One region of the Virgibacillus saliphilus genome, then DNA from elsewhere that is predicted to be linked to it. Evidence: predicted binding sites of a transcription regulator. Region 1 holds the regulator's gene; each other region holds the start of a gene.
What was found. Region 1 encodes Rex, which represses fermentation and respiration genes when NADH is low (regulators of the CRP and FNR family bind a similar motif). Its sites were predicted from a motif close to TTGTGAAATATTTCACAA; they were not measured.
Positions count from the first base shown of each region.

Region 2: the regulator Rex is predicted to act here: its motif matches at 4,522-4,539, upstream of KFZ56_RS08530 (nitrate reductase subunit alpha).
Region 3: the regulator Rex is predicted to act here: its motif matches at 7,433-7,450, upstream of KFZ56_RS18700 (L-lactate dehydrogenase).

Region 1 covers NZ_JAGYHC010000001.1:931,587-942,063, forward strand. The annotation lists gene KFZ56_RS04795 (FtsW/RodA/SpoVE family cell cycle protein) at 1-598, shown strand, start outside; gene abc-f (ribosomal protection-like ABC-F family protein) at 699-2,621, opposite strand; gene KFZ56_RS04805 (redox-sensing transcriptional repressor Rex) at 2,755-3,405, shown strand; gene KFZ56_RS04810 (DUF4305 domain-containing protein) at 3,560-3,736, opposite strand; gene KFZ56_RS04815 (CPBP family intramembrane glutamic endopeptidase) at 3,740-4,453, opposite strand; gene groES (co-chaperone GroES) at 4,781-5,065, shown strand; gene groL (chaperonin GroEL) at 5,114-6,754, shown strand; gene KFZ56_RS04830 (Pr6Pr family membrane protein) at 7,309-7,989, shown strand; gene KFZ56_RS04835 (hypothetical protein) at 8,440-8,841, opposite strand; partial or broken gene KFZ56_RS19990 (GNAT family N-acetyltransferase) at 9,003-9,239, shown strand; gene KFZ56_RS19460 (hypothetical protein) at 9,529-9,660, shown strand; gene KFZ56_RS19995 (hypothetical protein) at 9,934-10,044, opposite strand.
Region 2 covers NZ_JAGYHC010000001.1:1,770,151-1,780,627, forward strand. The annotation lists gene KFZ56_RS08510 (BMP family ABC transporter substrate-binding protein) at 1-397, shown strand, start outside; gene KFZ56_RS08515 (beta-ketoacyl-ACP synthase III) at 517-1,455, shown strand; gene fabF (beta-ketoacyl-ACP synthase II) at 1,486-2,721, shown strand; gene KFZ56_RS08525 (tetratricopeptide repeat protein) at 2,924-4,429, opposite strand; gene KFZ56_RS08530 (nitrate reductase subunit alpha) at 4,802-8,476, shown strand; gene narH (nitrate reductase subunit beta) at 8,466-9,941, shown strand; gene narJ (nitrate reductase molybdenum cofactor assembly chaperone) at 9,983-10,477, shown strand, end outside.
Region 3 covers NZ_JAGYHC010000001.1:3,912,533-3,923,009, reverse strand. The annotation lists gene KFZ56_RS18740 (YpjP family protein) at 48-680, shown strand; gene KFZ56_RS18735 (DUF6688 domain-containing protein) at 740-1,939, shown strand; gene KFZ56_RS18730 (dicarboxylate/amino acid:cation symporter) at 2,630-3,856, opposite strand; gene KFZ56_RS18725 (ABC-2 transporter permease) at 4,262-4,867, opposite strand; gene KFZ56_RS18720 (ABC transporter ATP-binding protein) at 4,860-5,726, opposite strand; gene KFZ56_RS18715 (GntR family transcriptional regulator) at 5,732-6,103, opposite strand; gene KFZ56_RS18710 (YfzA family protein) at 6,119-6,424, opposite strand; gene KFZ56_RS18705 (hypothetical protein) at 6,601-7,317, shown strand; gene KFZ56_RS18700 (L-lactate dehydrogenase) at 7,499-8,461, shown strand; gene KFZ56_RS18695 (H-type small acid-soluble spore protein) at 8,553-8,750, opposite strand; gene KFZ56_RS18690 (arsenic transporter) at 9,037-10,335, shown strand.

The DNA of each region.
Region 1 (10,477 bases):
CATTGCAACGTTAATTATTGGTAGTTTAGCAGTTATTGCTGCAGCTTTTACATTTGTTATTCAATTTCCTGAACTATCTGCGGAGGTTGGAATTGAGCCTTATCAGGTGGATAGGATATTGACCTGGTTTGACCCGACACAGCCTGCAAGTGATGCTACCTGGCATTTTGATCAAGCCCATATGGGGTTGGGATCCGGAAATCTATTTGGCAAAGGCCTGGGTGGTTTGGAAGTACCATATCCAGAGGCACATACGGATTTCATCTTTTCTGTTATTGGGGAAAGCTTTGGATTTATAGGGAGTGCCATTGTCATCTTCTTGTATTTTATGCTGTTATATAAGCTGATTACGCTAGGTTTAAATACATTCAAATATTCGCCGTTTGCTGCATATCTTTGTTTTGGCTATTTCAGTTTAATGCTGGTACATGTATTTCAAAATATAGGTATGACAATTGGTATTATGCCGGTTACCGGTATTCCGCTACTACTAATCAGCTATGGCGGTAGTTCTGTTTTATCCACCATGCTTGGGTATGGAGTTGTCTACCGCGTAGCAGTGGAACACACAATACAAAGTGATTATCTTTTTAAATAGGAACAAAGGCAACTAAGTTATACACAACTCACAAATTTTATAATTTCCTAGACGAGAACAAGAGGAGGCCACATAATAAAAATCATGTGGCCTTTTTACGTTAGTCTTCCTGCAGTGCGGTCCATTCTTCTATTAGCGGATCAACTTGCTGTTTAAGCTCACTTGTTTGTTTGGTGAGCTCCAGTGCTTTTTCATGATCCTGGTAGTTCTCTGGTTCGGTCATTTTTTCTTCCAGTTTGGTAATTTCGAGTTCCAGGTTTTCAATGGTTTCTTCAAGTTCAGTGATACGGCGCTGTTTTTTCCTTTCTTCCCGCTGCGTTTGTTTATCTTCTTGAAAGCTCCGTTTCTTCTGTTCGGTTTTCTGGACAGTTTCCTCTGTTTGCTGAAGTCTGGCTATTTCCGCTTCTTCTTGCTTCTTTTCTATATAATAATCATAATCTCCCAAATAGATGGTTACACCACGGGAGAGCATTTCGACAACTTGATCTGTTATTTTGTTAATAAAATAACGGTCATGGGATACAAAAATGATGGTCCCTGGAAAATCAATCAAAGCTGCTTCCAGAACTTCTTTACTATCAATGTCTAGGTGATTTGTCGGTTCATCCAAAATTAAGAGATTCGCTTTTTGCATCATTAATTTAGCTAACGCAAGACGTGCCTTCTCCCCACCGCTTAGGGAATGAACAAGTTTTAGCACATCATCACCGGAAAACAAGAAATTTCCTAAAACGGTTCGAATATCCTTCTCATCAACATTTGGATAATCGTCCCATAACTCATGCAGGACTGTCTTGGAAGAGGATAAATTTGCCTGCTCCTGATCATAATATCCGATTTGCACATTCGTCCCTGGTTGGATGTGGCCACTGGTAGGTTTCACGCTTCCTACAATTGCTTTAAGCAAGGTTGTCTTCCCAACACCATTAGGACCGATCAAGGCAATTCGCTCCCCCCGGTTTACATGTAAGGTCACATTGGAAAACAAATCATTACTTTCTTCCTCATAACGAAATGTTAGATCGTCTATTTTTAAGACATCATTGCCGCTTTGTCTATGAATTTGGAAAGAGAAGTTAGCAGAGGCTTCTTGGCCCAATGGTTTATCCATTTTTTCCATTTTCTGCAGTTGTTTTCTTCGGCTTTGTGCACGTTTGGTTGTTGATGCACGCGCAATGTTACGCTGGATGAAATCTTCCATCCTGTTAATCTCAGTTTGCTGTTTCTCGTATTCCTGTAATTCTTTTTCATAATCAATCGCTTTTTGCTCTAGGTATTTACTGTAGCTTCCATGATATTTCTTCGTTTTATGACGTGAAATTTCATAAATAATAGCTACTGTTTTATCGAGAAAATAACGATCGTGAGAAACGATTACTACTGCGCCGGGATAGCTCATAAGATAATTTTCCAACCATCCAAGTGTATCAATATCCAAATGGTTTGTTGGTTCATCCAATAGGAGAAGGTCCGGTTTTTTTAGTAAAAGCTGTCCTAAAGCAAGACGCGTTTTTTGCCCGCCGCTAAGTTCATTTATAGGCGTGTTATAATCATAATCCTGAAAATTCAAGCCGGTCAGCACTGCCTTTATATCTGCTTCATAGGTGTACCCGCCCTTGTTTTGAAAAGCTTGCTGCAGGTTATCATAGTCTTGCAAGAGTTTTTCATAATGCGCATCCGAAAGTGCTGATGCCTGTTCCATTTTCTTTTCCATCGCCCGCAGTTCCTGCTCCATTTCGGTTAGCTGCTGAAATACATCAGCCATTTCATCCCAGATTGTTTGGACGGAATCTAAAGCGGTATGTTGCGATAAATATCCGATTGTAAGATTTTTGGGTTTAAATAATTCCCCTTCATCATAGGTTAGTTCCCCAGACATGATTTTTAATAATGTTGATTTACCCGAACCGTTTCTACCAACGATTGCTATTCGATCATTACTTTTCACTTCAAGTTTTACATTTGATAAAATTTCATCAGCTCCGAAAGATTTCGAGAGCTCATTTAATTGCATTACGATCATCTTCTCACCTCATCCCTCCTAGTGTATCGTATTGGGAATTAAGCTCGCAACAATTGTGAAATTAATCACGACTTTCTCTTACTTTTCTGCTAAAATAGGGGATAGATAATTTCGAATGAAGAGAGGAATAATAATGGATCAAAATAAGATACCACAGGCAACAGCGAAGCGTTTACCTTTATATTATCGTTTTTTAAACAATTTAAACCATCAAGGGAAATCACGCGTTTCTTCAAAGGAACTTAGTGAGGCGGTAAAAGTAGACTCAGCAACCATACGAAGAGACTTCTCCTATTTTGGTGCATTAGGTAAAAAAGGCTACGGCTACAATATAGAATATTTGCTTGGATTTTTCCGTAAGACATTGGATCAAGATGAGGTGACGGATGTAGCTTTAATTGGTGTAGGGAATTTAGGAACGGCTTTTTTACATTATAATTTTATGAAAAACAACAATATCCGGATTAAAATGGCTTTTGATACAGACAGAGATAAAGCGGGGACAGATATTGGCGGTGTGCCCATTCATCATATAGATGATTTGGAAACGAAAATGGAGGATATCCAAGTTGTGATTTTAACCATACCCGCAAGTGAAGCCGAGTTGATTACAGGACGATTAGTGGAAAAAGGAATAAAGGGAATTCTTAATTTTACACCTGCACGCCTGACGGTACCACCTTACATTCGCGTACATCATATTGATCTGGCTGTTGAGTTACAGGCGCTGGTTTACTTCTTGAAGCATTATCCTTTGGAGAACGATAGCGAAGAGGGATTTTAAGCGGAAGAGTGGTGCCATATCGATCGAGTAGAGCATTGAAACGATCGAGCGTCCTGCAAACGAAATCTCGTATTTTACACACCAATAGGGATACAAATCAATGGATTCGTATCCCTGGATAAAATCTTAAAATGCTGAATCTACGTGTTCTCTGTTACTTCTTATTCTTCGAGCGAAAATGGTCGGATATCATTTTAAATCCTACGCCGAAATCAAGTGTAGCAACAACTGCGAAAATGAGACTTGTTAAATCCCATGTTGAATCGCCATAATGAATGGCAAGATATATGAAGCCAATACCCATGGCAAAGTAAATGATTGCCATACCCATAAGTTAACCTCCTAAAAAGATCATCTGCATCTGTTCAAGTTCTTGCTGCATACGCTCCAAGTCTTCCGGATCCACTCCGAATTGTACGATCACGACAATCGTATTCATTGCCGCGTGTACGATAATGGGTACAAGAATTCGCTTGGTCTGCACGTAGAGAAATGCAAAGACAAATCCCATGGAAGCGTAAACCAGGAGGTGTGTAGGATCTAAATGAATGATCCCGAATATTAAAGCAGACAACAATGCCGCGATAAAGAAGTTCGTCTTCGCATAAAATTGGCCAAAAATAATTTTACGAAAGATAATTTCTTCTAGTACAGGTGCTATTATCGCAGGGATAATCATGAAAATTGGCAAAGCACGTGCAATATCCATGATTTGTTGTGTATTCTCCGAACCCGGGTCGATTCCAAGCAGATACGTTTCAATTGCAGCAGCAATACTCTGGGCGAAGAAAGCCATAAATACTCCCAGTATGCACCACCCAATTATCGCTACGGTGGATGCGGCATTACGCGCATTTCCGGCTTTCATATCAGGCCTTAATAAGACAAGCACAATTACAAGTGCCAAGACAAAACTTATAATTGACCAATAAATACTAGCCTGGACATAACTTATAGGGAGAAGTATGTACAGAATCGGCGCAAAAATAAGACCGGAAAACTGCATAATGAGATAGGTAACAATGATCCACCAATATCGTTTAGGCAAAATATAACGACTCCTTTTAAAATATATGTACTACTAGTGTATGTCTCACCGAAAGATCTATTTACAATCATACATTTTAACACAATTTTCCCCCGGGTAATAACAGAATGTCTCAAGCCTCCGAAGAATTCCCTCCGAAAAAGTGCCTGTGGGCGCCACCTCACCACCTGCAATTTGTCGAACTTTGTCGCACTAAACTAAAAATTACTTTTACATTATACTTGCATTTTTAAGCTGAATTATTTATCATATAAATTGGGATTAGCACTCGGGTCATTAGAGTGCTAACATGAACAAAATTGATATGGAATTAAGGAGGCAGATTTCATGATTAAACCACTAGGAGATCGCGTAATCATCGAGCTTGTTGAGCAAGAAGAACAAACGGCAAGCGGTATTGTACTTCCAGACTCCGCACAGGAAAAACCGCAAGAAGGGAAAGTAATTGCAGTTGGTTCCGGGAAAGTAACGGATAATGGCGAAAAAGTCGCACCGGAAGTTGCGCAAGGAGATGAGATTATTTTCTCCAAATTTGCAGGTACGGAAGTGAAATACGATGGCAAGGAATACTTAATTCTTCGTGAAAATGATATTTTAGCTGTTATTAGCTAAGCACTAATAAAAATTCTAAAAGCTAGATTTGAAGGAGGAAATGTTCATATGGCTAAAGAACTTAAATTTAATGAAGACGCACGTCGCGCAATGCTTCGTGGTGTAGATACATTAGCAGATGCTGTAAAAGTAACACTTGGACCAAGAGGTCGTAATGTTGTATTAGATAAAAAATTCGGTTCCCCATTAATTACCAATGATGGTGTAACAATCGCCAAGGAAATCGAACTGGAAGATGCATATGAAAATATGGGTGCACAACTTGTATCCGAAGTTGCATCGAAAACAAATGACGTTGCCGGTGACGGTACAACAACAGCTACAGTACTTGCACAAGCAATGATCACAGAAGGCTTGAAAAACGTAACTTCAGGTGCAAATCCAGTCGGTATCCGTCGCGGAATTGAAAAGGCAGTAGAAGTCGCTGTTAATGAACTGAAAACTATTGCAGAGCCAATTGACAGCAAAGAGTCCATTGCCCAGGTTGCATCCGTTTCGTCCAGTGACGAAGAAGTAGGGAGCCTGATTTCTGAAGCAATGGAACGCGTTGGCAATGACGGCGTTATCACTATTGAAGAGTCCAAAGGATTCAACACGGAACTGGAAGTTGTAGAAGGTATGCAATTTGACCGTGGCTATACTTCCCCGTACATGGTTACAGACCAGGACAAAATGGAAGCAGAGTTAGAAGATCCATATATTTTAATTACCGACAAAAAAATCGGCAACATCCAGGAAATTCTACCTATTCTTGAGCAAGTTGTACAACAAAGTAAACCATTACTTTTAATTGCTGAAGATGTAGAAGGTGAAGCTCTTGCAACACTAGTGCTGAACAAGCTTCGCGGTACATTTAATGTTGTTGCCGTAAAAGCACCAGGCTTTGGTGACCGTCGTAAAGCAATGCTTGAAGACATCGCAACATTAACCGGTGCAGAAGTCATTACAGAGGATCTCGGACTGGATTTGAAAGCTACAGAAATGGAACAATTAGGCCGTGCTTCTAAAGTAGTTGTAACCAAAGAACACACGACTATTGTAGAAGGATCCGGAAATCCAGAAACAATTTCTTCTCGTGTTGGACAAATCCGTGCACAAGCAGAAGAAACGACTTCTGATTTTGATAAAGAAAAATTACAAGAGCGCCTGGCTAAATTAGCTGGTGGTGTAGCAGTGATCAAAGTCGGTGCTGCAACGGAAACAGAATTGAAAGAGCGTAAACTACGCATTGAAGATGCCTTAAACTCTACACGTGCAGCAGTTGAGGAAGGTATCGTATCCGGCGGTGGTACAGCACTTGTGAATGTTTATAAAGAAGTAAAAGATTTAACACTTGAAGGTGATGAATCAACAGGTGCCAGCATCGTCCTTCGTGCACTGGAAGAGCCTGTACGTCAAATTGCCCACAATGCTGGTCTAGAAGGATCCATTGTCGTTGAGCGTCTCAAAGGCGAAGATGTTGGCATAGGGTACGACGCTGCCAATGTACAATGGGTAAACATGGTTGACGCCGGAATTGTTGACCCTGCAAAAGTGGTACGTTATGCACTGCAAAACGCAGCATCCGTAGCAGCTATGTTCTTAACTACTGAAGCTGTAGTCGCTGACAAGGCTGAAGAAGACGGCGGCGCTGCCGGCGGTGGAATGCCTGACATGGGCGGCATGGGTGGAATGGGCGGCATGATGTAAATCATCGCCCATAAACCTTGATTTAACAAGGATTTAGGCTTTTTATAAAAGGCGAATTCATGAAAAACTAACATTTTATGATTAAAATTCGATTTTCGTTAAGTCGCATTCTCTTATGAGAGGGTGCGACTTTATTTTATCGAAAACGCCTCAATACAATAATGTGTTCAATTATGGAAGAGAAGATATTAAATAACATAATATTAGGAGTGCAAATAACAATAGCGTTGAGCACTCCTTTTTTCGTTGTTACACCACTTTTTATAGCGTGTTAACCCCTGAATTAATATTCTAATTAACAACACTTTTATTAAACGCACATAAATTTATGTACTAACGCTGATTGACTTGTGAAATGTGAATCAATTAGAATGTTGTTCATCGTTATTTGGAATGATAATCTCAAATCGTTTCTGATTTTTCTAGCAGTTTTGGGATGTTATGTTAAAATAGTTATATGGTATGTAGTTGTCTGTACTTAAACAAACGGGCCATTATGCGGAAAAAGGGAATGAAGTAGAATGTTATATATACATTTACCTATGAGGTGAACCATGACTAAAATATTATCAAAAGACAGGTATCTACATACAAAGGTTTTATTTCATGTTTTAATAGCTGCAACAGGACTTATTAGTGTGCCATTACATATATTTTTTTCTCCAGAACCAAATGTATCTATTACAAAATTTACAATTCATTCTAATATCATTGTTACCATAATATTTATAGTTAGCACGTTCTTTCTTTTAGTAAAGAAAAAAGAAAGCAGTATGTTGGATTTATGTAAAAATGCAGCGCTTATATATATGATGGTAGTTTTATCAACTTACCACTTTGTCCTTGCTGGTGGTGGAGAGTACAGTGGGACTAGAATTATTACCAATTTCACATTACACTACTTAATTCCAATGTTTGTTTTACTAAACTGGCTCATTTTTGAAAAGAAAAAATGGTATAGTTACAAATCGATTGTCTTATGGTTAGCCTTCCCAATACTTTACGGTGCTTTATCATTAATAAGAGGAATGTATGATGGATTCTATCCTTATTTCTTTCTAAACCCAAATGGTCATATTCCTAATGGAGTTGGCAGCTATACAAATGTGGCTTTAGTTATTGTAGGTTTGACTTTCGTGTATTGCATACTTGGCTTTCTGCTAATATTAACGAATAGAGTTATTCTTAAATTTAAAAATGCAAAGGGGGCTGCAAATACTAAAAAGGTAATGTGATTTGAATTAAATAAATAGAATCTCCCTATTCAGCAAACGGGCGCCTATCTTGAAGATGGATTGGCGCCCTTTATTGAACAAAAGGGACATTTAATCGAATAAGAAAGAGGGAAGAAGTGTGAACAAAAAAGTAGTACGGATCTCTTAAGTGTAATAGTTCTCATTATCATAGCAATTCCGCTTGGATTTATTTATGTGCTTAACAATGGAAATCCTTACACAAAATATATGGCAGATAAAAATAAGAGAGTGCGAACCTTTAAGTTAGATAATATTCTTGTAGTGGGACAAATTAAGCAAAAAGTGAGGGCTTAGGCAATGAACAATCGCAGACTATTAACTCTTTTAAATGAACAAAAGTTCTTTACTTTTGACGGCATAAAGCAAAGAACTTTTGTTCATTTCCGTGTGTACGGACGGCGTTAGTAAAAGTTTAAAGCAACGAAATTCTTATCTAACATCAAATCTGATAACTCCAGTAGTTGATACCGTTCCAGTCTCTACATCTCCATAGTATGTTCCGCGTAACATGTTAGTAAAAGTTCTAGTGTTGTCCGATTGTAACGGTTCAAGTGGAGTACACTTCCCAGATGATGCATTACATAAACGAACAAACGGAACAAAAGTGTTATCCTTCAAATCTTCTACAGTCACCGTAACGTCCCCGCCGCCAAAGGGTACAGTTAATTGACCATCCCACTGCCCATCTCCTGTTTTAAACTTGTATGGCCCGAATACTTTCTGGGGTGTTACATCATCTTCGACACCGACCTCGGAAGCAAATGAGGTGCTTCCAAAAACAACAACAGACAAAACAATTACCAGAGCTGCAGACAATAAAGTTTTATACATACGATCACCTCCTTTGTTTATCATTTAACTATATTGAAGGAATAAAATCAATAATGAAAATAATTTTATAATTAGTTTTTCAAAAAATAAAAAGTCCATGACTAGTCCTTTGAAAAAGGTGAAACACTGTGTAGTTCTTATTTGACACATATGCCAAACATCTTGTGGAATATGCAATTTCACTTGCTGCGAGTTATCAACAAAAAGCAATGCGACTCGATGTTTTAAATAATAATTTCCCTGCTAAAAAATTATATTTAAAGATGGGGTTCTATCATGTAGACACAATTGAAATGTTTTACGAAGATACTGGCTGGACTAAATATGATTTACTTGAATATAAATTATTCCCCCAATCATATATTGGCTATATTAAAAAAACTCCAAAAAATCAATAAAAAACTGGTTCAAGCATGGGCGGCATGATGTGAATAAGCGCACCAAATTCCTATCATGCCAATAATGGCAAAGGTTAATGATTGATCAAAATAACAAACACATTTATTTTTATCTCTGAAAGGACGTTTTCGTATACGTTTTTCTCGCCAGTGAAAGAGAAATTGTCGTCTCTGGTGAAGATGACCAACAGTTCATTCATCAAAAAATCGTCGATGAATTGGAAAACGGCATTGCAAAAAAAGACACGAATGACGCCTTTTTGACCATTATCAACCCGGATGATTGCCGATGAATGTGGATAGCCTGATTTTAGATTGTACCGAATTACACATGATTCTCAATGACGATGATGATGTTGTTGTGCTTCTGCATACGATGGACATTCACGTCGATAAAATGGTGGAGGAGCTTTTCAGATGAAAGAATGGGTCGGTCAATGTTCGCAATGTCAGCAAGATGTCTATTGCCTGGATGGCTTTCTGAACGGTGTCTATAAAGATAACCGCTTGTATTGTTTTACGTGTGAAGAGCAAGATGAATAAAAAAAGAGGGGGTTTTTTTCATAAGAAAGCGTCCTCTTGCATTGAGTGAAACAATGGTGTTGATATATGTTTCTTCTTCCGGTGTCCAGAAGTGTGGAAAATTAAAATCGTCCATTCTGAAATAAGCCCTGGACATAATCGAGCGTCTGGTTTATCTTATCTTTTTTCTCCATTCCAACAAATCCTTTCTAAGTTCTTTTTCTGGTGGATCCAATCCAAATAAATCATAAAACCATAGTCCATCAATGATAAGTCTAATCACAGTCTCTGAAACTCAATCTAACTCATCCTACCGTGATAAACACATTTTTATTGGAATTACAATAAAGTAACCTCCTTTAAAAAGCTGTACTGCACGTCAGCGATCAAAGATCAAATGACAATTTCTGCGTATTTTCGAGATATTCTAAAATAAATACAGATATATCGTAATAAAGGAAAAATTTTATGGACTAAACAAGAAATTTAACATATACAGTCATTTTATACAGTTTTAAATGAATGATATATTTAGATATTAGATCCGTAGATAACATTTTTTCTAGGAGGTGTTAAATGATGAAAAATCAAGAAAGGCCTTAGAGGAAAAGCTAGCACCTTGATTTTAAGATAAGTTTGATTTCCATGTAGATATAGGATCCATATCATTGTAATATTTACGATTGGAAACATTGCATACGTAAAGGGGGAATTAT
Region 2 (10,477 bases), 840 kb from region 1:
TGATTGGAATGAAACAAATTCCGCACCGGAAATTTATGAAGATATGCGTGATGATGAGGTAGATGTATTTTACCCAACAGGAGATGCATATAGCACAGGTGTAATCGAGGAGGCCGAGGAAGACGGCTTATATGCTATTGGATATGGGTCGGATCAGTCGAAAATAGCTGAATCGACCGTGCTAACCAGCACAGTTCAACATATTGATAAGTTGTACGAGTTAGTTGCTGATGAATTTAATACAGAATCCCTCGAGGGAACTATTATGACATTTGACTTTCAGGATGAATTTATTTCATTGGGCCAGTTTAGCCCGGATGTCCCTAGGTATTTTCAGAACGAGGTAAAAGAAGCGGTCGATGAATATATAAATAATGACTTGTTGCCCAACCAATAGAAAAAACTGGTGCATATACATCAGTTTTTTTCTTGCCATATAAGCCAATATACATTATTATTAGTACCAAGTCATAATAATTACTAATAATATTTTTATGTATAAAAGGGGATGCGAATATGAGCGTTGGCGTACTTGGTACTGGACATTACGTACCGCCAAAAGTAGTTACAAATACGGATTTAGAAAAGCTTGTAGATACAAGTGATGAATGGATTCGTAGTCGAACCGGGATAGAAGAAAGAAGAATTGCCGATGATGATACAGATACATCTGACATGTCTTTTTTTGCTGCACAAAATGCATTAGACGAAGCAAATGTTAAAGCAGAGGACATCGACCTTATCTTAGTTGCAACGGTAACGCCGGATACGCCTTTTCCATCCGTATCCTGTATGCTTCAGGATAAGCTGGGTGCGAGAAAAGCTGCAGCGATGGATATTAGTGCTGCCTGTTCAGGATTTATGTATGGAATGGTCACTGCCAAACAATTTGTCGACACAGGAGTATATAAAAATGTACTAGTAGTTGGTGTTGAAAAGTTATCCAAAATAACCGATTGGTCTGATCGCAATACCTGTGTGTTATTTGGTGATGGAGCCGGTGCTGCAGTGATTGGTGAGGTTACAGAAGGAAAAGGCATTCTATCATTTGACCTTGGAGCAGATGGTAGTGGAGGCAAAGAATTATATCAGGATGAAAATGATTACCTTCAAATGAATGGCAGGGAAGTCTTTAAATTTGCGGTAAGACAAATGCCTGAATCATCGGTAAAGGTAATTGAGAAAATAGGTTATAATGAAGCTGATGTAGATTATTTAATCCCACATCAAGCGAATATACGGATTATGGAAGCGGCAAGAGAAAGACTTGGAATTTCTGAAGATAAGATGGCTTATTCCGTGAAAAGGTATGGAAATAATTCATCTGCATCGATTCCTATTGCCTTATCAGAAACTGTAAAAGATGGTAAAATAAAAGATAATGATTTAATTGTGTTAGTCGGATTCGGTGGTGGACTAACATGGGGTGCGATAGCACTGAAATGGGGCAAATAGGTTCACAATTGGATAGGGAGGTATACCTTTATGAATGACAGAAGAGTAGTTGTAACAGGAATGGGAGCAGTGACACCAGTAGGTAATGATGTTGAAACAATGTGGGATAGTATTATAGCAGGAAAATCAGGTGTTGATTTTGTAACAAAGGTTGACAAAGAGGCGTTTCCTGCAATTATTGCTGCAGAAGTGAAGGGTTTTGATCCTACTGATTATATGGAAAAAAAGGAAGCCAGGAAGATGGATCCATTTGCCCAATATGCCGTAGCTGCTGCAAAGATGGCCGTACAAGATGCAGCATTAACCATTGATGAAAATAATGCAAACCGTGTCGGTGTGTGGATCGGCTCCGGGATTGGCGGTATGAAAACCTATGAAGAACAGCATTCAAAGTTTAATGAAAAAGGCTATAAACGTGTGAGTCCCTTTTTCGTCCCAATGATGATACCTGACATGGCTGCGGGTCAGGTATCCATTCAATTAGGAGCAAAAGGAATTAATTCTTGTAGCGTCACAGCTTGTGCATCTGGATCCAATTCCATTGGAGATGCGTTTAAAGCTGTGCAGCGTGGTGATGTGGATTACATGATTGCAGGGGGAACAGAAGCCCCAATTTCCAATATGGCATTTGCCGGTTTCTCTTCAGCAAAAGCATTGTCTTTAAGCGAAAATCCGAAAGAGGCGAGCCGTCCCTTTGATAAAAATCGTGATGGTTTTGTAATGGGAGAAGGTTCCGGTTTATTAATCCTTGAAACGTTGGAAACTGCTCTAGAGCGCGGTGCGCATATTTATGGTGAGATTGTTGGATATGGCGCAACAGGTGATGCCTATCATATTACAGCCCCTGCGGAGAATGGGGAAGGAGCCGCTCGCGCTATGCAGCATGCCATTGATGATGCAGGTATTTCACCTGAAGACGTTGGTTACATTAATGCACATGGTACAAGCACTGCTCTCAATGATAAATTCGAAACCGTTGCGATAAAAGACGTTTTTGGGGAACATGCGAATAAGTTAGCGGTCTCTTCAACAAAATCGATGACAGGCCATTTACTAGGTGCCGGTGGTGGGGTGGAAGCTGTTATTTCCATAAAAGCAATGGAAGAAGGTATGATTCCAGCAACTATTAATTACGAAACCCCGGATCCGGATTGTGATCTTGATTATGTGCCGAATGAAGCAAGAAAACAGAATGTTGATGTTGTTGTCAGCAACTCATTCGGCTTTGGCGGACATAATGTATCGCTCGTGTTTAAAAAATATTAGAAAACGTGGTTGTCGCCTAGTTTTTGGGTGACAACCAAAGTTCGCACTTATGCAGTAAGAAAGTATTTGAGACTTTCTTACCTGCTAAATAAGTGATTGTAGAAATCGGGTTGCGTATGCTCGGTTTCTTTTTGTACGTTAGGAAAGTATAAAATTTGAGCACATGGGAATTTCAGCGTTGTAAAAATGTTTTCAAAGTGGTCTATACAAGGGATTGGATTTTGGCTAATTCATTCTCGTAGTCCTCTTTTTTGGCCAGTTGCCCTTGTCGAGTATAAAACTCAATGATCATAGATAAAGCCTCTTCCTTCAATCTTACATCGTTTGTTGTCTTCATCATTTCATAGCCCTTGTCATAACACTTTTCAATCCCTTCCTTGCTGCTTTCTGCTAATTTTTCTTGGCAGAAAGCAAGATGAATATAAGTCGTCCCTATTTCCACATCTTTTCCCGTAATCGAAAGTTGCTTATAAATGGAAAGAGCTTCATCATAATAAGGCAAAGCTTGCTTCCATTTTTCTTGCTTTGAAAAGTTAGCGGCGATGGCTTGTAATGTATTGCCATAATTTTTGGATGTCTTATGACCTTGCTGTTCCAATAATTTTAGAAGCTTGGTATACAGTGAATTGGCTTTTGCAAATGCTTGTTCCTGAGAATGGGCTTTACCCAAATAAAGAAGAAATTGTGCCCGTATTCGCGGAAGGTGCACAGAAAGAGGTAGTCCTTTCTCTAAATATTTTTTCGCTTGATCGAATTGTTTGCTTCTAAGGGAGAGCATGCCTAGTTTTACATAAGTAAGGACTGCTTGAGATTGGTTTTTCATTACCTGCAAAGCTGAATCATAGTAGTGTATCGCCTGCATGTCATTTTTTATAGATTCCTCTAATTCACCGAGCATGAGATAAGCTTTCATCAGGAGTTCCTCTGCTGTATCATCAAGCGATAAAAATATATTTTTCGCTTCTAATATGGTGTTATGTGCCTTTCTTAAATCGATATAATAATAAACTTCGCCTATATTTAACATGGTTTTTCCATATGTTTCCTTATCTTTCTCTTGGTTCACATTTTTCAACTGATTTTGATAAAGGGCTAAGGCATTATCATAGTCTTCCATTTTAATATAAGCTTTGGATATAGCATGAATGGTTTCAATCCTAAGCGGGTGGTTTTCAGGAAGATTTTTGCTGAAATATGCTAGGGCCTTTTTCATATGGTCAATTCCGCTTGCTATATCCTCTTCGTCCAAGAATAATTTACCAAGATGGCTATACACGAGACCGTACGCTGTTTCATCTTCTGGTCGCTTTTTATCCAACCAGTATAAAAGTTTTGCGAGGATCATCCTGGCCTTTTTTTCTTGGGCATATTCCCTTTCGAGCGCAGCATGTTTCAAGTAAGCGTCAATAATATGAGCCCCATCTTCTTCATTTAACTTCCCCACTAAGTTCAGCGCTTTACGAAAGTTGTGTGCTGCTGCTCCATAATTTGATTTGTTTTTATAATAAGTTGCTAATGTTATGAGTGATTTAAATGTTGTACTTGTGTTCATTTGTGATTCGTTTATAAGTTTAAGTTTATCCTCTATTTTATTGATCGATACCATGACTTGTTCTGTGTCTTGATGACCGGCGTGTATGTTTACTTCAGTGATGAGCGCTTTAAGTTCTTCGTCCAGGCCTATCTGCGTCCCTTGTTTATATTGCAACGTTCTTCACATCCTTTACCATTTTATAGCCGAATTGTAAAAACAAATGAACAACGAATCACTTTCATTTTATCAATAACGGTTCAAATATGGTGTGAACTATATCACATCCTTTCATGATGTAAAAAGTTATATCAATAAGCGTGGCGTTAATAGGTTTTCTTTATATCAGTTGTCATTTCTACGAAGCTTTGTTGTTTTGGTATTTATTTTTATCATGTTTTCAACACACACGTCTAATTCTATTTGTGTCAGCTTATTTACAAAAAATGAACGAAATAGTTACAAAAGTCACGATTGTGATCCAGCTCACATCAACCCGATTTTAAAAACGTCTAAACTTGGAATTAGAAACAAGGAGGAGGGGTTGATTTGAAAAAGAAAGTATCACCGCTTTGGCAAAAAATAAAATATTTGAAGCCTAAAGAAAAACACTCAGAAAACCATAGTGAATTACATGAAGGAAAACGTGAATGGGAAAATGTTTATCGAAATAGATGGCAGCATGATCATGTCATCCGGAGTACTCACGGTGTCAACTGTACAGGATCATGCAGCTGGAATATCTTTGTAAAAAATGGCGTTGTCACATGGGAAGGGCAGGCCTTGGATTATCCGTCCACAGACCCTGATATGCCGGAATATGAACCACGGGGCTGTCCAAGAGGAGCAAGTTTTTCTTGGTATATTTACAGTCCGCTGCGTGTGAAATACCCGTATGTCCGTAAACAATTATCCGACTTATGGCAGGAAGCTAAAGAACAACACAATAGTCCACTTCAAGCATGGGAAAGTATTGTAGAAAATAAAGATAAAGCCAAACGTTTCAAACAAGCACGTGGAAAAGGTGGGTTAGTCCGCGCTGAGTGGGACGATGTATTAGAAATCATTTCGGCCTCCATGTTGTATACGATTAAAAAATACGGTCCGGACCGTAACGTTGGATTTTCTGTTATCCCTGCGATGTCGATGCTCAGTGCTGCCTCGGGAATGAGATTTATGTCATTGATGGGCGGGGAGATGCTCAGTTTTTATGATTGGTATGCGGATTTGCCCCCAGCATCTCCGCAAATTTGGGGAGATCAGACAGATGTCCCTGAAAGTTCAGATTGGTTTAACTCGTCCTATATTATGACATGGGGCTCCAATGTTCCATTAACACGGACACCAGATGCTCATTTTATGACGGAAGCACGTTATAGAGGGGCCAAAGTCATCTCGGTCAGTCCGGATTTTGCAGAATCGACCACGTTTGCTGATGAATGGCTTTCCGTCAGACAAGGAACAGATGGTGCTTTAGCTATGGCCATGGGTCATGTCATACTAAATGAATTTTATGAAAAAAATCCAACACCTTATTTTATTGACTATTCGAAGCAATATACGGATTTCCCATTTGTTGTTCAGTTAGAAGAACAAAATGGAGCATTCACTGCTAATCGATATATGCATGCTGTCGATTTAGGAATGGAAACTGAAAACAATGAATGGAAACCAGCTATGTACAACAAAAATACAGATCGTTTCTCCATTCCGCAGGGAACAATGGGCTCCAGATGGGATGAGAGCGGTAAGTGGAATCTGGAACTAATTGATGAAAACACGAACGAAGCGATTGAACCTGCGTTAAGTTTTCTGGGAATAGAAGATGACGTCATTCAAATACAGATGCCGTATTACGACGAGCATACGAAAAAAGTATTGAAGCAAGCAGTTCCTGTTAAAAAAATAGAGTTGGATAACGAAACGAAGTATATAACGACGGTATATGATTTAATGACCGCTCATTATGGGATTGATCGGGGAATTGGTGGTGAAGTTGCTCATTCATATGAAGATATGGTGTCTTATTCTCCGGCATGGCAGGAGCAGATTACAGGGGTTGACCAAAACCTTGTTGTAAAAATTGCCCGAGAGTTCGCACAAAATGCGATTGATACAAAAGGTCGTTCCATGATTATTCTCGGTGCAGGGGTAAACCATTGGTATAATGCGGATGTCGCTTACCGAACGATCATTAATCTAGTCTTGATGGTCGGAGCGCAAGGCGTCAACGGCGGAGGCTGGGCCCACTATGTTGGTCAAGAAAAACTTCGTCCAGTTGAAGGGTGGACAACAATTACCAATGCAAAAGACTGGGGGGCTCCTAAATTGCAAAATGGTACTTCATTCTTCTATTTCCATACAGACCAGTGGCGATATGAAGAAGAACCTGTCAGCAATCTAGCTGCCGCAACAGTTGATAAAACCCGGTATGACCATCCTGCTGATTATAATGTACTCGCAGCAAGACTTGGATGGTTGCCATCTTATCCGACTTTTAATAAAAATGGCCTTGATATTTATAAAGATGCTGTTAATAACGGTTATGAATCAAAAGAAGAGATTGGTCAATATGTTGCAAAACAATTAAAAGATAAGAAATTAAAATTTGCTATTGAGGATCCAGATAATCCGGTGAACTTTCCACGAAATCTTTTTGTATGGCGAGCAAATTTAATTTCCAATGGAAAAGGTCATGAATACTTTCTGAAACATTTGCTCGGCACAACACATGGAATGTTGAATACGGAAAATGATTCCCTTCAACCTGAAGAGATCAATTGGCGTGACGAAGGTGCGGAAGGGAAGCTTGATTTATTAATCAATCTTGATTTTCGTATGTCTGGGACAGCACTTTATTCAGACATTATCTTACCAGCTGCTACCTGGTATGAAAAACATGATTTATCAAGTACAGACATGCATCCATTTGTTCATCCATTTAATCCGGCCATTACACCTCCATGGGAATCAAGATCCGACTGGAACATATTCCGTTCCTTAGCAAAAACTGTATCCAATATGGCAGAGGAACTCGATTTAAAGCCTGCTAAGGAAGTTTTTGCTGCACCCATTCAACATGATTCTCCGGGAGAGATGGCTCAAGCCATGGGGAAAGTGAAAGACTGGTCCAAAAATGAATGTGAACCTGTTCCGGGAAAGACAATGCCGAATATTAATGTAATTGAACGTGATTATAAAAATACGTATAACAAATTCATTTCCCTTGGACCAAATGTTGTTAACCAGCCTTATGGCGATAAGGACATGACATGGAATATGGAAGAAGCATATGAGGAACTGAAAAAACGTCTCGGGACGATAAATGGAACGGTTGGAGATGGCTGTCCGGATATTACCGAAGCCAAAAGTGCGAGTGAAGCTGTTCTGCTCATGTCTTCTACCACTAATGGAAAACTTGCTGTCAAGGCATGGGAATCGCTTGAAAAGAAAACCAACTTGGAGCTTAAGGATTATGCAGCAGGGAGAGAAGAAGAATTACTTGACTTTAAGCAAATTAATGCACAGCCGAAAACAACGATCACTTCACCGGCATTTACTGGTTCGATGAAGGAAGGAAAGCGCTATTCTCCATTTACAACAAATATAGATCGGCTTATCCCTTTTCGGACATTGACGGGAAGACAATCATACTTTATGGATCATGACATCATGAAGGAATTCGGAGAGTCGTTTGCAATTTATAAGCCGATATTGAATCTGTCACCGTTTAGATCAGATCGTCCAAAACCAGAAGGAAAAGAGATTACATTGAACTATCTTACCCCCCATAATAAATGGTCGGTTCATAGTATGTTCTTTGATTCACAACCTATGTTGACATTATTCCGCGGTGGACCAACGATTTGGCTAAATAAAGACGATGCGGAAGATATTGGTGTTGAAGATAATGATTGGATTGAGTGTTTTAACCAAAATGGTGTAGTTGCTGCCCGAGCAGTTGTCACGCACAGACTGCCAAAAGAGATTGCTTTTATGCACCATGCTCAGGATCGCCATATTTACGTACCTGGATCAAACCTATCTAAAAACCGCGGTGGTACGCATAATAGCCCAACAAAAATTTATATGAAACCAACGCATATGATCGGTGGTTATGGTCAACAGAGTTATGGATTTAATTATTACGGCCCGACTGGAAATCAACGGGACGTCAATGTTGTTATCAGAAAAATGGAGGAGGTTGATTGGCTTGAGGATTAAAGCGCAAATCGGCATGGTGATGAATCTTGATAAATGTATTGGATGTCACACATGCAGCGTGACATGTAAAAATACCTGGACTAACCGTCCAGGTACGGAATATATGTATTTTAACAATGTTGAAACAAAGCCAGGTATAGGTTATCCAAAACGCTGGGAGGATCAGGAAACATATAAGGGTGGCTGGGAACTTAGTGAAGGAGAGTTGCGCTTGAAATCCGGATCGAAAGCAACTAAGATGATGCAGCTTTTCCATAACCCTGATCAACCTGAATTGGATGATTATTACGAGCCTTGGAATTACGATTATGAGACGTTGATCGACAGTCCAGAGAAAAAATATCAACCGGTGGCTCGTCCAAAATCGGCTATCACAGATGAATTTATCGATCTTGAATGGGGGCCCAACTGGGAAGACGACCTTGCCGGTGGACATATTACGGCCCCTCGAGATCCGAACGTGGAAAAAATGGAAGAAGCGATTAAAACAGAATTTGAAGATGTTTTTATGATGTATCTACCGCGTATTTGTGAACATTGTATTAACCCAGCCTGTGTTTCTGCGTGTCCATCGGGTGCGATGTATAAAAGAGATGAGGATGGAATTGTTCTTGTTGATCAAGATTCTTGTCGTGCATGGCGGCATTGTGTATCATCTTGTCCTTATAAAAAGGTTTATTTTAACTGGAAAACAAATAAAGCAGAAAAATGCACCATGTGCTATCCACTTATAGAAAATGGGAAACCAACTATTTGTTCAGAAACTTGTGTCGGCCGAATTCGTTACGTAGGCGTAATGCTCTATGATGCGGATAAAGTTTTAGACGCAGCCTCTGTTGAGGACGAGCAGGAACTCTACCATTCCCAACTGGACATTTTACTAGATCCATTCGACCCGGAAATTATGAAACAAGCGAAAAAGGACGGTATTCCTGAAGATTGGATTAAAGCAGCACAACAGTCACCTATTTATAAAATGGTTGTCGACTGGCAAATTGCCTTACCACTTCACCCTGAATACCGGACAATGCCAATGGTTTGGTATGTACCTCCATTAAGCCCAGTTATGAATACAGTAGAAGGGAAAGGAAGTTCATTTGATAAAGATGATATTTTCCCCGCCATTGATAATTTGCGTATTCCAATTGAATATTTGGCAAATTTGTTGACTGCCGGGAATACGAAACAGATTCGCACTGTCCTTAAAAAATTAGCTGTTATGCGGAGTTATATGCGCGCTAAAACATCAGGAAAAACATTTGACCATGCGCTGGTTGAAGAAATCGGCATGAATGATGAAGAAATAACGAAAATGTTCCGTCTATTGGCTATTGCAAAATATGAAGATCGGTTCGTTATTCCAAAAAGTCATCGTGAAGATGTCTCCGATTTATATGACGAACAAGGTGTTTGTGGACTAAACTTTGATGGTGGTCCTGGGAGTTGTGGTGTGCTGATGAATTAGGTGCGTATCTCGCATGGAAAATGAATGAGAAGGTGATGTCTATGAAACAAAATGAACGTTCAAATGTTTATCAACTTATATCTTTTCTGTTTGAATATCCGTCACAAAAAATGCTGAAAAACATGCCTGAGATTAAAGAAGAAGTCGGCAAGCTACGTAATAAAAATATAAAAGAATCATTAACAACTTTTATTGCATCTATGGAAAACAGTAATTTAAATGATTGGCGTGATCAATATATTGCCTATTTTGATTTTGGCCGTTCCACCAACCTCTATGTGACTTATTCGCGATTAGGGGAGCAACGACAAAGAGGAATTGAACTATTAAAACTTAAAGAATTTTATCAGGCTTCTGGGTATGACGTCACGGATCTTGAATTACCTGATTATTTACCCTTAATGATAGAGTTTTGCAGCCAAGTTTCTGCTGAAACAAGCAACCAATTATTTAAAAAATACAAGGGTGAGATCAATTCAATTAGAAACAGTCTGGCTGAGAAAGGAGGCCAGTTCACCCCCTTATTTGATGCCTTG
Region 3 (10,477 bases), 3.0 Mb from region 1:
AAAAAATTAAAAAATTTATAGACATGGCCCTTCAAGATGTTACAATTATGGTAGTACATAAGAGAAGGGATCACTTTGTTATGAAACGGTGGATGCGAAAAATAGCGGTTGTGCTTATTACCATTGTTACACTGGGAATGTATACTCCTCCATCCCTGTTAACCACGGATGCAGAGGACAATAAAGCACTTACAAATATCGATGATGGAATATCCGATGCAACACTAGAAACAGAAACGATTGACGATATAGATGTAACGCTGGAACCCTATAGCGAAGATTACTTTATACGTAGTCTAACAGCGAAGGCGAAAGAGCAGACACTTACGAAGCTAGGCCCGAAGATAGCAAACCAGGTTGAAGACGAATTTTATGCAGTGATTTTACCTAAAATGGAAGAAGTACTCGAAACCATTCTGCTGGATGCTGGAGAGGACACGCTTGCCTATTATGATATCACCGAACAGCCTGCTTCAGGCGACGGGGAAAGAATCTTTAACATTTACAATTACAGTGCGCAAAAGGATGTTGCCAAATTTCATGTACGTCGTGATAATCGACCATTAGAAGGGTATTGGTTCAATTTCCATTATCATTTAGATCATGATAAATTCGCGCAACATCATGAAATCGGGGAAATTTACTGGGATAAAAATATGCCGCCAAAATGGATGGCATAATGGGATAAGCACCAGGGAGCTGGTGCTTTTTTTGGTTCACTTTTATTATGGGAGGAAGAATGAGCATGTTTCTTTTGATCATCATCGTCTTAGTCGTATCTATGCTTATCTATCCATTTGTAAACATGGTCAAAAGCTTTACCAGAAATGTGGGAGAAAAAGTGGGTGTAAAGAAAATGGAGATATTTCATTTCTTTATCATTTACTTTTTGATTTTTATAGGCTTGTGGGCCAACGGGTACGGTCTGGTTGGTGGAGAGCCACTACATTATTATCAGTATACAGGTGCTTTTTTAGATGGGTACGCGTCGCTTAATGGCAGGCATATTTCTACCGTTCTTGCCTTTTTACTCCTTGGTATTCTTGCCTATTGGATGTTGAGTATACAGCTCGAGAAATTGTCACCTATTCTGTATGTCGTCTGTAGCGCTTTGCTTGTTTTAACCATTCTGTTTACAGCCGTTTATATCATGCATACTGGATTTACACATTATACGGATAGCTTCTTTTTTACTGGATTCTCCATCATTTTGCTGCAAACGGGTTTTGTTGCATTAAGTTTCTTATATATCGCGAGACTAAAAAGTGCCTTGGATTACTTTTCTGCGCGGCAGCAAGAAAGAGACCTCCATCATACAAATAGGTTTATGACTTTCCTTTATCGTATATTTTTTTCATATAGAAAAATGCCCGTTTTGTGGGTTTTCCTGTCGTTGCCGGTGCTTCTTATTATTCAATTTATGTTGCTTCTCTTTGGACAACGACCTGATAGCTTTATACGCGTTTTCTTGGATACGAGCAGTTTTAATTATTCGAATATACCTGCCCCTAAACCGGAGATGGTTGAAGGGGATGGTCATTATTTATGTACGGTTTCTGCAAGAGGCCATAAAAAATTAGTGAAGCCAGTTCGAGCTGGCGTTCGGCATGGCAATCGAATTGTTGTGAATCGCCAATTACTCATTGCCAATGCATTTGAAAATATCCTGGAAGAATATATGCCAAACTGCCATCGGGCTATTCGCATGTTTTATGATAGATATGGCTATCCACTAAGTAAGCACATTAAAACAAAGACAGCGGCGGATATGGTGTATCTTTTCATGAAACCGCTGGAATGGTTTTTCCTTTTTGTATTATATTCCGTTGATAAGAATCCGGAGAATCGAATTTGTATGCAGTATAGTGAGTTGAGAGGAAAAGGCCTGAGAACTAATATGAATGTAGAAGAGACGAAGATGCCAAAATTCCATGGATAAACGTTATCTAGTACATGGTTCCCTCGGTTTCGTCCGAACGATGTACTTGAGAGGGCGCCTCTAGTACATGATTCCTCTGGTTTCGCCGAACGATGTACTTGAGCGGGTGCTTCAAGTATATGATTCCCTCGAATTCGCTGATCGATGTACCTGAGCGGGCGCCTCAAGTACATGATTCCCTTGATCTCGCCGAACGATGTACCTGAGCGGGTGCCTCAAGTACATGATTCCCTTGATTTCGCCCGAACGATGTACCTGAGCGGGTGCCTCAAGTACATGATTCCTTCGATTACACTGGATTCATGTATTAGAGAATTCCTCTTTGGTACATGAAGAAGTATATCACGTGCGAAACTAGTTGCAGAAGAAACGTATCCGAGAGGGAATTCGCAACAAAAATAAGGTGAGGCTGGGGCAAAACAAACGTGTTTCGTTAAAAAGACGAACATTATCAAACTTAACGTAGGAAATATGCGGAGATTCCAGCGGGAGGCAAGGCATAGGTGAGACACCTAAAAACGCGGATAGCAATCTTTTTTGCGGGGAGTGCTGCCCCTCGAAGTCATTTGCAACACGAAGCGCACAAGGGGCGCTAACCAGCCGCCCTAAGGTTCGCGAAGTATATTTCCGAAGCGTTATATGTTCAGAATTTATTTGTTAAAAACACTTTTGTCCCAACCTCACCTCCATTTAACTTCCATTCATACGTTTCCTCTCTGATTTATCAATAATTGATGTACCGACTAAGTCACCGGTAATATTAAGGGCAGTGCATCCCATTCCGATTAGTGCATCGACAGAGGTAAGTAGGGCAACAGCTTCCATTGGCAGGCCTACTTGTACGAATACGGTAGCAATCATAACAATGCCCGCACCCGGGACGCCGGCTGTTCCAACAGAAGCCAATGTTCCGATCAACACAACCTGCAGCATCTCCGCAAAAGTTAATGGATCCCCAATAATATTGGCGGCAAAAACAGCGGATACGGCAATGCGCATCGCCGCTCCATCCATATTTACCGTTGCACCCAGCGGGAGGCTGAATCCATATAGACTTTTGGAAAGCCCCATGTCTCTTGCCGCATTTAATGTCAGCGGCAAGGCTCCTGAACTGCTTTGTGTAACAAAAGCGGTAATCATCGGCGTACGTACATGGGTGAAAAATGTTTTCAATGGTACGTTTGATAAAAGCATGAAAATGATATAAAAACCGACCTGTACAAGTAATGCGATATAGAGGACACCAACCATACTTCCTAGCGATAATAAGGTATCTGCACCTTGATTACCGACCGTTTCTGCAATGATGGCGAAAATACCGATAGGAATATATTGTAAGATGGCCTTCATGATATTTAACGTTGCTTCGTTTAGTCCATCAATGACTTTGTAGACAGCTTCTCCAAGCTCGCTACTAGTATCGGAAGACCGTAAAGCAGCGATTGCGATTCCGAATGCAAGCGCGGTGAAAATGATTCCCAAAAGATTTAGATCGCTGAAAGCAGCGACAATATTTTCAGGCACAATATTTAACAGAACGCTTGTGATACCAGGATTCTCCGGTACATCGAGCTCCTGATCTGTATCCAGTGTCATCCCAGTCCCCGGGGAAAAGATACTAGCAACAGCTAATCCAACGGCAATCGCCAATGCTGAAGTTAGCAAGTAATAGAGAAAAACTTTTCCGCCCATGCGCCCCAGGTTACTAATATTTGTTTGGTTTACCCCGACGATTAATGTGAATAAAATGAGCGGGATAATGAGAAACGTAAGCAAACGAAGTAAAAGATCGCCGAGTGGCGCTAGTACCGCCGCATCTTCCCCAAAGATCAATCCGACACTAATACCTAAAATCAAGGCAATTGTAATTTTTAAAATAAGCGACGCATTGATATAGCCCCTCCATATTCGCTTCATGAAACGCCCCTCCTCTACTGTAGTGTGCTTCATAATAGATTATTCATACAATAGCATTTTATTCATAGAAAATTACTTGGATTAATATGTTCTAAGATACAGTAAGTGGAGGGGGAGGGTCAAAAGGATTGCTTGTTTTTATTTATTTTCCGTAAAAAGGGGATACCAAGCAAGAGAAGGAGGATAAAGATTGCCCCCATCTAATGACCATTATTAAAACGTTTGCGCCTACTTCGTACATGCTTGTATCTTGAAAGGTGACAATCGGCGGGGCCCATATTCGTCTGGCATCATGAGGAAGCGCGCCATTGCTTGTATCAGCCTCTTATAGCAAAGAATATCGCTGGTTCTTACATTGTATATCTTGTCGGTAGTCGGGTTTCATCTTCGATAACGTATCAACCATCAAAACGCTTTTCGCTGATAAATAATTGTGGAAACTCCCCAAGATACAGCATAGAAAAACATTACAATCGCTGCTGCTCCCGTATATATAACCGGAGTGGAAAAACGATAAATCAAATCTGTTATTACTGTTACATTATCTGTCAAAAACGTTACAATAGGCGGCCCTATGCCTGCTAAAAGAATAAAGCTAATTATCACGATGTGAAGCAGATAGTCCGTTTTAAAAATATAAAACAACGGAAAGGTAAATGCAGCAAAAGCTAAGAATAAGCCACCGCCAATCGCAATGTCAGTCATCGTAAAAGATTTATTTGAAACAATTAATGCTAAACTTGTTACTCCAATACTTAAAGCCATATAAACAATAGAACCAAGATAGCGTGATGCGATAATTTCTTTACGTGTATAAGGTAAGGAGTTTAACAAGATATTCGTCTCCGCTTTGTTGTCGTAACCAAAAGTATTAAAAGGAATAAAAATACTGGCAACGAGAAAAGTCAAAGCTGGGTGGACGTCCATGATGATAAAAAATGCGACAAAAGGAATAAAGGTTAATAGCAACCACTTCTGCAGTATGATATCACGCCTGATTAGATTAAACATGATGCATACCCCCTTTCAAATAATACATAATATCTTCCAGTGATGCTTGTTCCATGACAACCGAATCCCCGAAAGTATTTTTTACTTCTCCGATATTGTCCGTTAATGCCTCAAATCCTGTTGGCGCACGATGAACTTGAACAAAAGCCCTTTCCGTATCGCGTTCCAACAGATCCATTCCCCCTTTCACGAGCGCATAGTTTTCAAACACGTCGTGAATGGATTGATTAAATACTAATTCCCCGTTCTGTATAAAAGCGATATAATCGGCGATACGATCTAAATCAGTTGTAATATGCGTGGAGAAGAAAATGGTATGATTCCCATCAAGCATGATTTCCTGCAGAAGATCCAGCAGTTCTCGTCTAAAAATAGGATCTAAGCCTGCTGTTGGCTCATCCATCATGATCAACTCTGCATGATGGGACAGGGCGATTGCCAATGATGCCTTCATTTGCATTCCTTTCGAGAACGTTTTCATTGCTTTATGTAATGGTAATTCGAATTGTTCCGCGTATTGATAAAACAATGTATCATCCCAGTTTTTGTAAGCTGGTCCAACAATATGCTTCATATCTTTTAAGTTCAGCCCTTCAAAAAATACATTGCTATCGTATACAAAGCCGATGCGTTCCTTGATCGCCTTCTCATGCGTCTTGTAGTCCAATCCAAAAAGCTTAATTTCCCCAGCATCTGGCTTTAATAGATTCATCATCATTTTTATCGTTGTCGATTTACCAGCACCATTTGCTCCAATGAAGCCCGTGACAAAGCCTCTCTTCACTTGTAAATCCATATTCTTAACGGAAAAACCTTTGAAATTTTTTGTTACCTTTTTTAAATCAACTATATTTTCCATCCATGTCACTCCTCGTATAAAAACGTCAATAATTGTTGCAACTCATCAAGAGACAGCCCAATTTCTCTGCTATTCGTTATGACCGCACTTAGCTGTTCTTCAATAACCTTCAGTTTCTTCTCCCGCATGACCTCTAAATTTTGCTCTGCAACGAAAGACCCTTTGCCAACAATGGAGTAGATAAATTCTGCTTTCTCCAATTCCTCATAGGCACGTTTCGTCGTTATCACACTAATTTTTAGATCTTTTGCGAGTTGGCGTATAGAGGGCAACGCTGCTCCTTCTTGTAGTTCACCTGTTAAGATAGAAGCTTTCATTTGATTCGTAATTTGTTCATAAATTGGCTCCTTTGAACTGTTAGAAATGATAATTTTCATGCGAATCCCTCTTCTTTATTTTTTAGAAAAACCTCTTGAAACAATTTCTCCTACGGCTTCCCCCAGTATCGCAATCACATGAATAGTCACCCATAAATTAAAAAGCGGATACGAATAGGGGGTAATCCATTCTGTAAAAAGCGTTGAGCCTAAAATCCATCTTCCCAGCTGGGCAACAAAATGGTCACTATCGTTTATGTTTGGCTCCAAGAAAGTACCATCAATAGCGATGAAGATAAATTGGACGATGAGAAATATACCGATCGTGATGCTCCAGCGTTTGGCTGGACTACGGTTAATGGTTTTTTCTGTGGCGGACATCGACGCACTGCCCCTCCCATGTTTATCTTTATATAATGTATATATACTATATGCACATTATATACAAATATATCCTTTTTTTGCAAGCTTTTTATGAAATATTCCTGTGCAATTGTCCCATATAACGTGAAAACGCATAGAATAGTAGCAGTAATGCGTAAGGAGTGTTATGTAGAATGGGACTGTATATCAATCAGGATAATCATACGGATATTTTTAAAAATAATACCGCGATTCATGAACCGAATCAGGGTGTTTTTATACGAAATCATATGGCTGAAATGATAGAGGAGCAGCAAAACGTAAATAAATCCCTTTATCGTTCGTTTCATGGATTGAAAAACCTGCACCAGCAGCAGGACATTGTGCAGACAGGGAGATGGCAGGAGATCGGCAGCCGCTTAAACGAACTGAAGGAAATGAATAAACAGCAGGAGAAACTAGAGCATCATGTGTTGGAACGCCTGCAGAAATTAGAAAACGAACATGTGCCGAAACAGGAATTTATGGAGCAAATCAATCAGATGAGACTCACGCAGCAAACCGTTGAAAACCGGCTGGAATCGTATGGACTGGCAAACGAGCAGCTTGTTAAGAAAATGGATGAACAGACTGTCTTACAAAAACAGATAGCTGAAAAAATGACGAACCAGGAAAATAGCAATGATGAAGTGCTAAATCGACTGGAAAATCAGGAAGCGTTAATGGAGAAAGTCATGCGACAGCTTGATCACTTTCGCTCCATTCTTTTCGAGCGAACCCATTTTTTGGCGGAAAAAATAGAAGATGGCTATCACCTCACTTCTTCTTACGTGAACCAACTCATGCGTAAGTCCGATCAGCCAATGGCATTTTTTACGGTCAACGGGAAGCAGGAAAAGGACCCTGAATAGAAGAGAAGAACCCAACCGCTGGATCGGTTGGGTTGGATTTTTCCTCATTTACATCCGTTGATGCTTTCATTTTCAGGTTTGGTTTCAAAATATTGAACAAACCGATTGACCTATTATGTGAAGTAGTTCACAATATAAGTGTGAGATAATTCATATAAACAATGAAAGGACGTGCCCCCAGATGAAAGTAAATGATCGAAAAGTAGACCGAGTGGTTTTAATAGGAGTAGGATCAGTAGGAATCAGTTATGCATTCGGGCTAGTAAACCAAGGAATTACAGAAGAATTGGCAATCATTGGTTTAAATACAGAAAAAGCAATGGGCGATGTCATGGATCTCAATCATGGAAAGGCCTTTGCCCCATCCTTAACCAACGTTTGGCTGGGGGATTTTGAAGACTGTAAAGATGCCGACATTGTTTGTATCTGTGCTGGTGCCAATCAAAAACCAGGTGAAACACGATTAGATCTGGTTGAAAAAAACATGAAAATCTTGAAAGATATTGTGGGCGATGTTATGGCTTCGGGCTTTGATGGCATATTCCTAGTTGCAACAAATCCGGTTGATGTATTGACACAGGCGGTGTTGGCTTTTTGTGGTCTTCCTGCAAATCAGGTTATCGGAAGTGGGACGACATTAGATTCAGCTCGACTTCGTTATAAACTCGGGGAATACTTCCAGATCTCTCCAAAAGCAGTCCATGCTTATATAATTGGTGAACATGGTGATACCGAACTTCCGCTATGGAGCAGGGTAACGATTGGCCCGGTACCGCTTCAAACTTTTCTGGATACCCATGAAAAATATAACGCGAAGGATCTTGAAGATATATTTGTAGATGTGCGTGATGCAGCTTATCATATCATTGAGAAAAAAGGGGCAACCTTTTATGGAATTGCCATGAGCTTAGTACGAATTACAGAATCCATTCTTAAAAACGAATATACTGTACTGACAACAAGCAATTATTTACATGGCGAATATGGTGTCAATGATGTATGTATCGGTGTTCCAGCTATTATTAACCGTACAGGTATTCAAGAAATCATTGAAGTACCGATGAACGAAGAAGAACAGCAGAAATTTACGCACAGCGTACAAACATTAAAGCATATTTATGAACCCGCCATAAAGCGTGTATAAAACGATGTGACAGATCATAATAGAGCGAAAGGGATATGGAAAATTTGAGCATGGATAGAAATAAGCCTCTTGACAGGAGGCTTATTTCTACTTAGAGGATATCCCTCAATTTGACTTCACGAAGTCCATCCAAATCTACTTCCTGTTCATGATTCATTTCATCAAGTGGAAAAACAGTTGCTGTTTCCGTGTTGGGATGAAGTTCCTGTATATAAACCGGGAAGCCATGATAATGGACGTTGATCAATGCATGCGCGTTTAATATTTCCTGTGCTTGTGCTTTATCCATAAGATAGTATCCTCCTTTTAAAGGATGTATCTTATTTTTCGCTTGCATGAATCCACCTATACGAGGAAGCAGCACCCATTTCAGTGTTCTTTTTCCAAAGCTTCACATGGTACATGAAACTTTTGATTGCGGGTTTCCCGCAGTAGCGTTACATTGAATGCCAAAACTGTTCAAATGTGCTATTTTAGCTTGGTCGACATTCAAATGATTGGCATTCATGCTACATTTTATGTGACTATAAAAATGCATGTGTGTTTAGTCTTTGTTGAATGGGGGATGAATGGTTTTGCCTTTATCGGTAGTATTAGCCATTATTATTTTTTTCGTAACCTTAATCCTTGTTATCTGGCAGCCGAAAGGGTTATCTATAGGCTGGTCTGCAATTGGCGGAGCGGTTGTCGCCTTACTTGTAGGTGTGGTGACGTTCAATGATGTCATGGAAGTGACCGGAATGGTGTGGAATGCGACACTTGCCTTTGTTGCCATTATCCTTATTTCACTAATTCTGGATGAAATTGGATTATTCGAATGGGCGGCACTTCATATGGCAAGGGTTGCAAATGGCAATGGTATAAAGATGTTTGTCTACATAAGTATTCTAGGAGCAATTGTTGCTGCCTTTTTCGCGAATGATGGGGCAGCATTGATTCTTACGCCGATCGTGCTGGCGATGGTCCGCCATTTACATTTCAGTGAAAAAATGGTCTTTCCATTTATCATGGCAAGCGGGTTCATTGCAGATACCACGTCCCTGCCGTTCGTGGTCAGTAACTTGGTTAATATTGTATCTGCAGACTTCTTTGGTATCGGTTTTGTGGAATATGCATCGCGCATGATTATCCCCAACCTCTTTTCATTGCTAGCAACGATTCTGGTATTATTCATTTATTTTCGCAAATCTATCCCGAAAACATATGATTTAACAAAATTAAATGAGCCATCCGAAGCTGTCAAGGACCGGAAATTGTTTCACCTTTCTTGGTATGTGCTTGGTGTGTTACTGGTTGGTTACTTTGTTAGTGAATTCATCTATCTGCCGGTTTCGATGATTGCCGGCGTGGTAGCAATATTCTTTATCTTGATGGCAAGAAGAAGTCAGGTTGTTGATACGAAGGCGGTTATAAAAGGTGCGCCATGGAACATTGTGTTTTTCTCGATAGGGATGTATGTCGTTGTCTTTGGGCTTGGCAATGCAGGGCTTACAGCTGCATTAGCCACTGTTATTCAAGCAGCAGCGGATCAAGGGCTATTTATCGCTACGATGGCGATGGGATTCATTGCAGCATGCTTATCATCCATCATGAATAATATGCCGACCGTTATGATCGATGCCTTGGCGATTGCAGAAACGGGCACATCCGGCGCTGTTCGTGAAGCACTTATCTATGCGAACGTGGTCGGCTCGGACTTAGGCCCGAAAATCACCCCAATCGGCTCGCTTGCTACTTTGGTATGGCTCCATGTTTTATCGCAAAAAGGTGTTAGCATCCGATGGGGGACGTATTTGAAAATAGGTATTCTTTTAACGGTGCCAATTTTGATAATTACGCTCTTGGGGCTGTATCTGACATTATTATTTATGTAAACGGAATAAGGTTGGTAACGCTCTTGATCCGGGGGTTCAAGGTATGAGCAACGGCATTTGAGTACTGCGTTTCAGCATTCAAGGTATGAGCTTCGGCTCTTGTGCACTGTGTTTCGGCGTATAGCGCCTGGGCTACGGCATT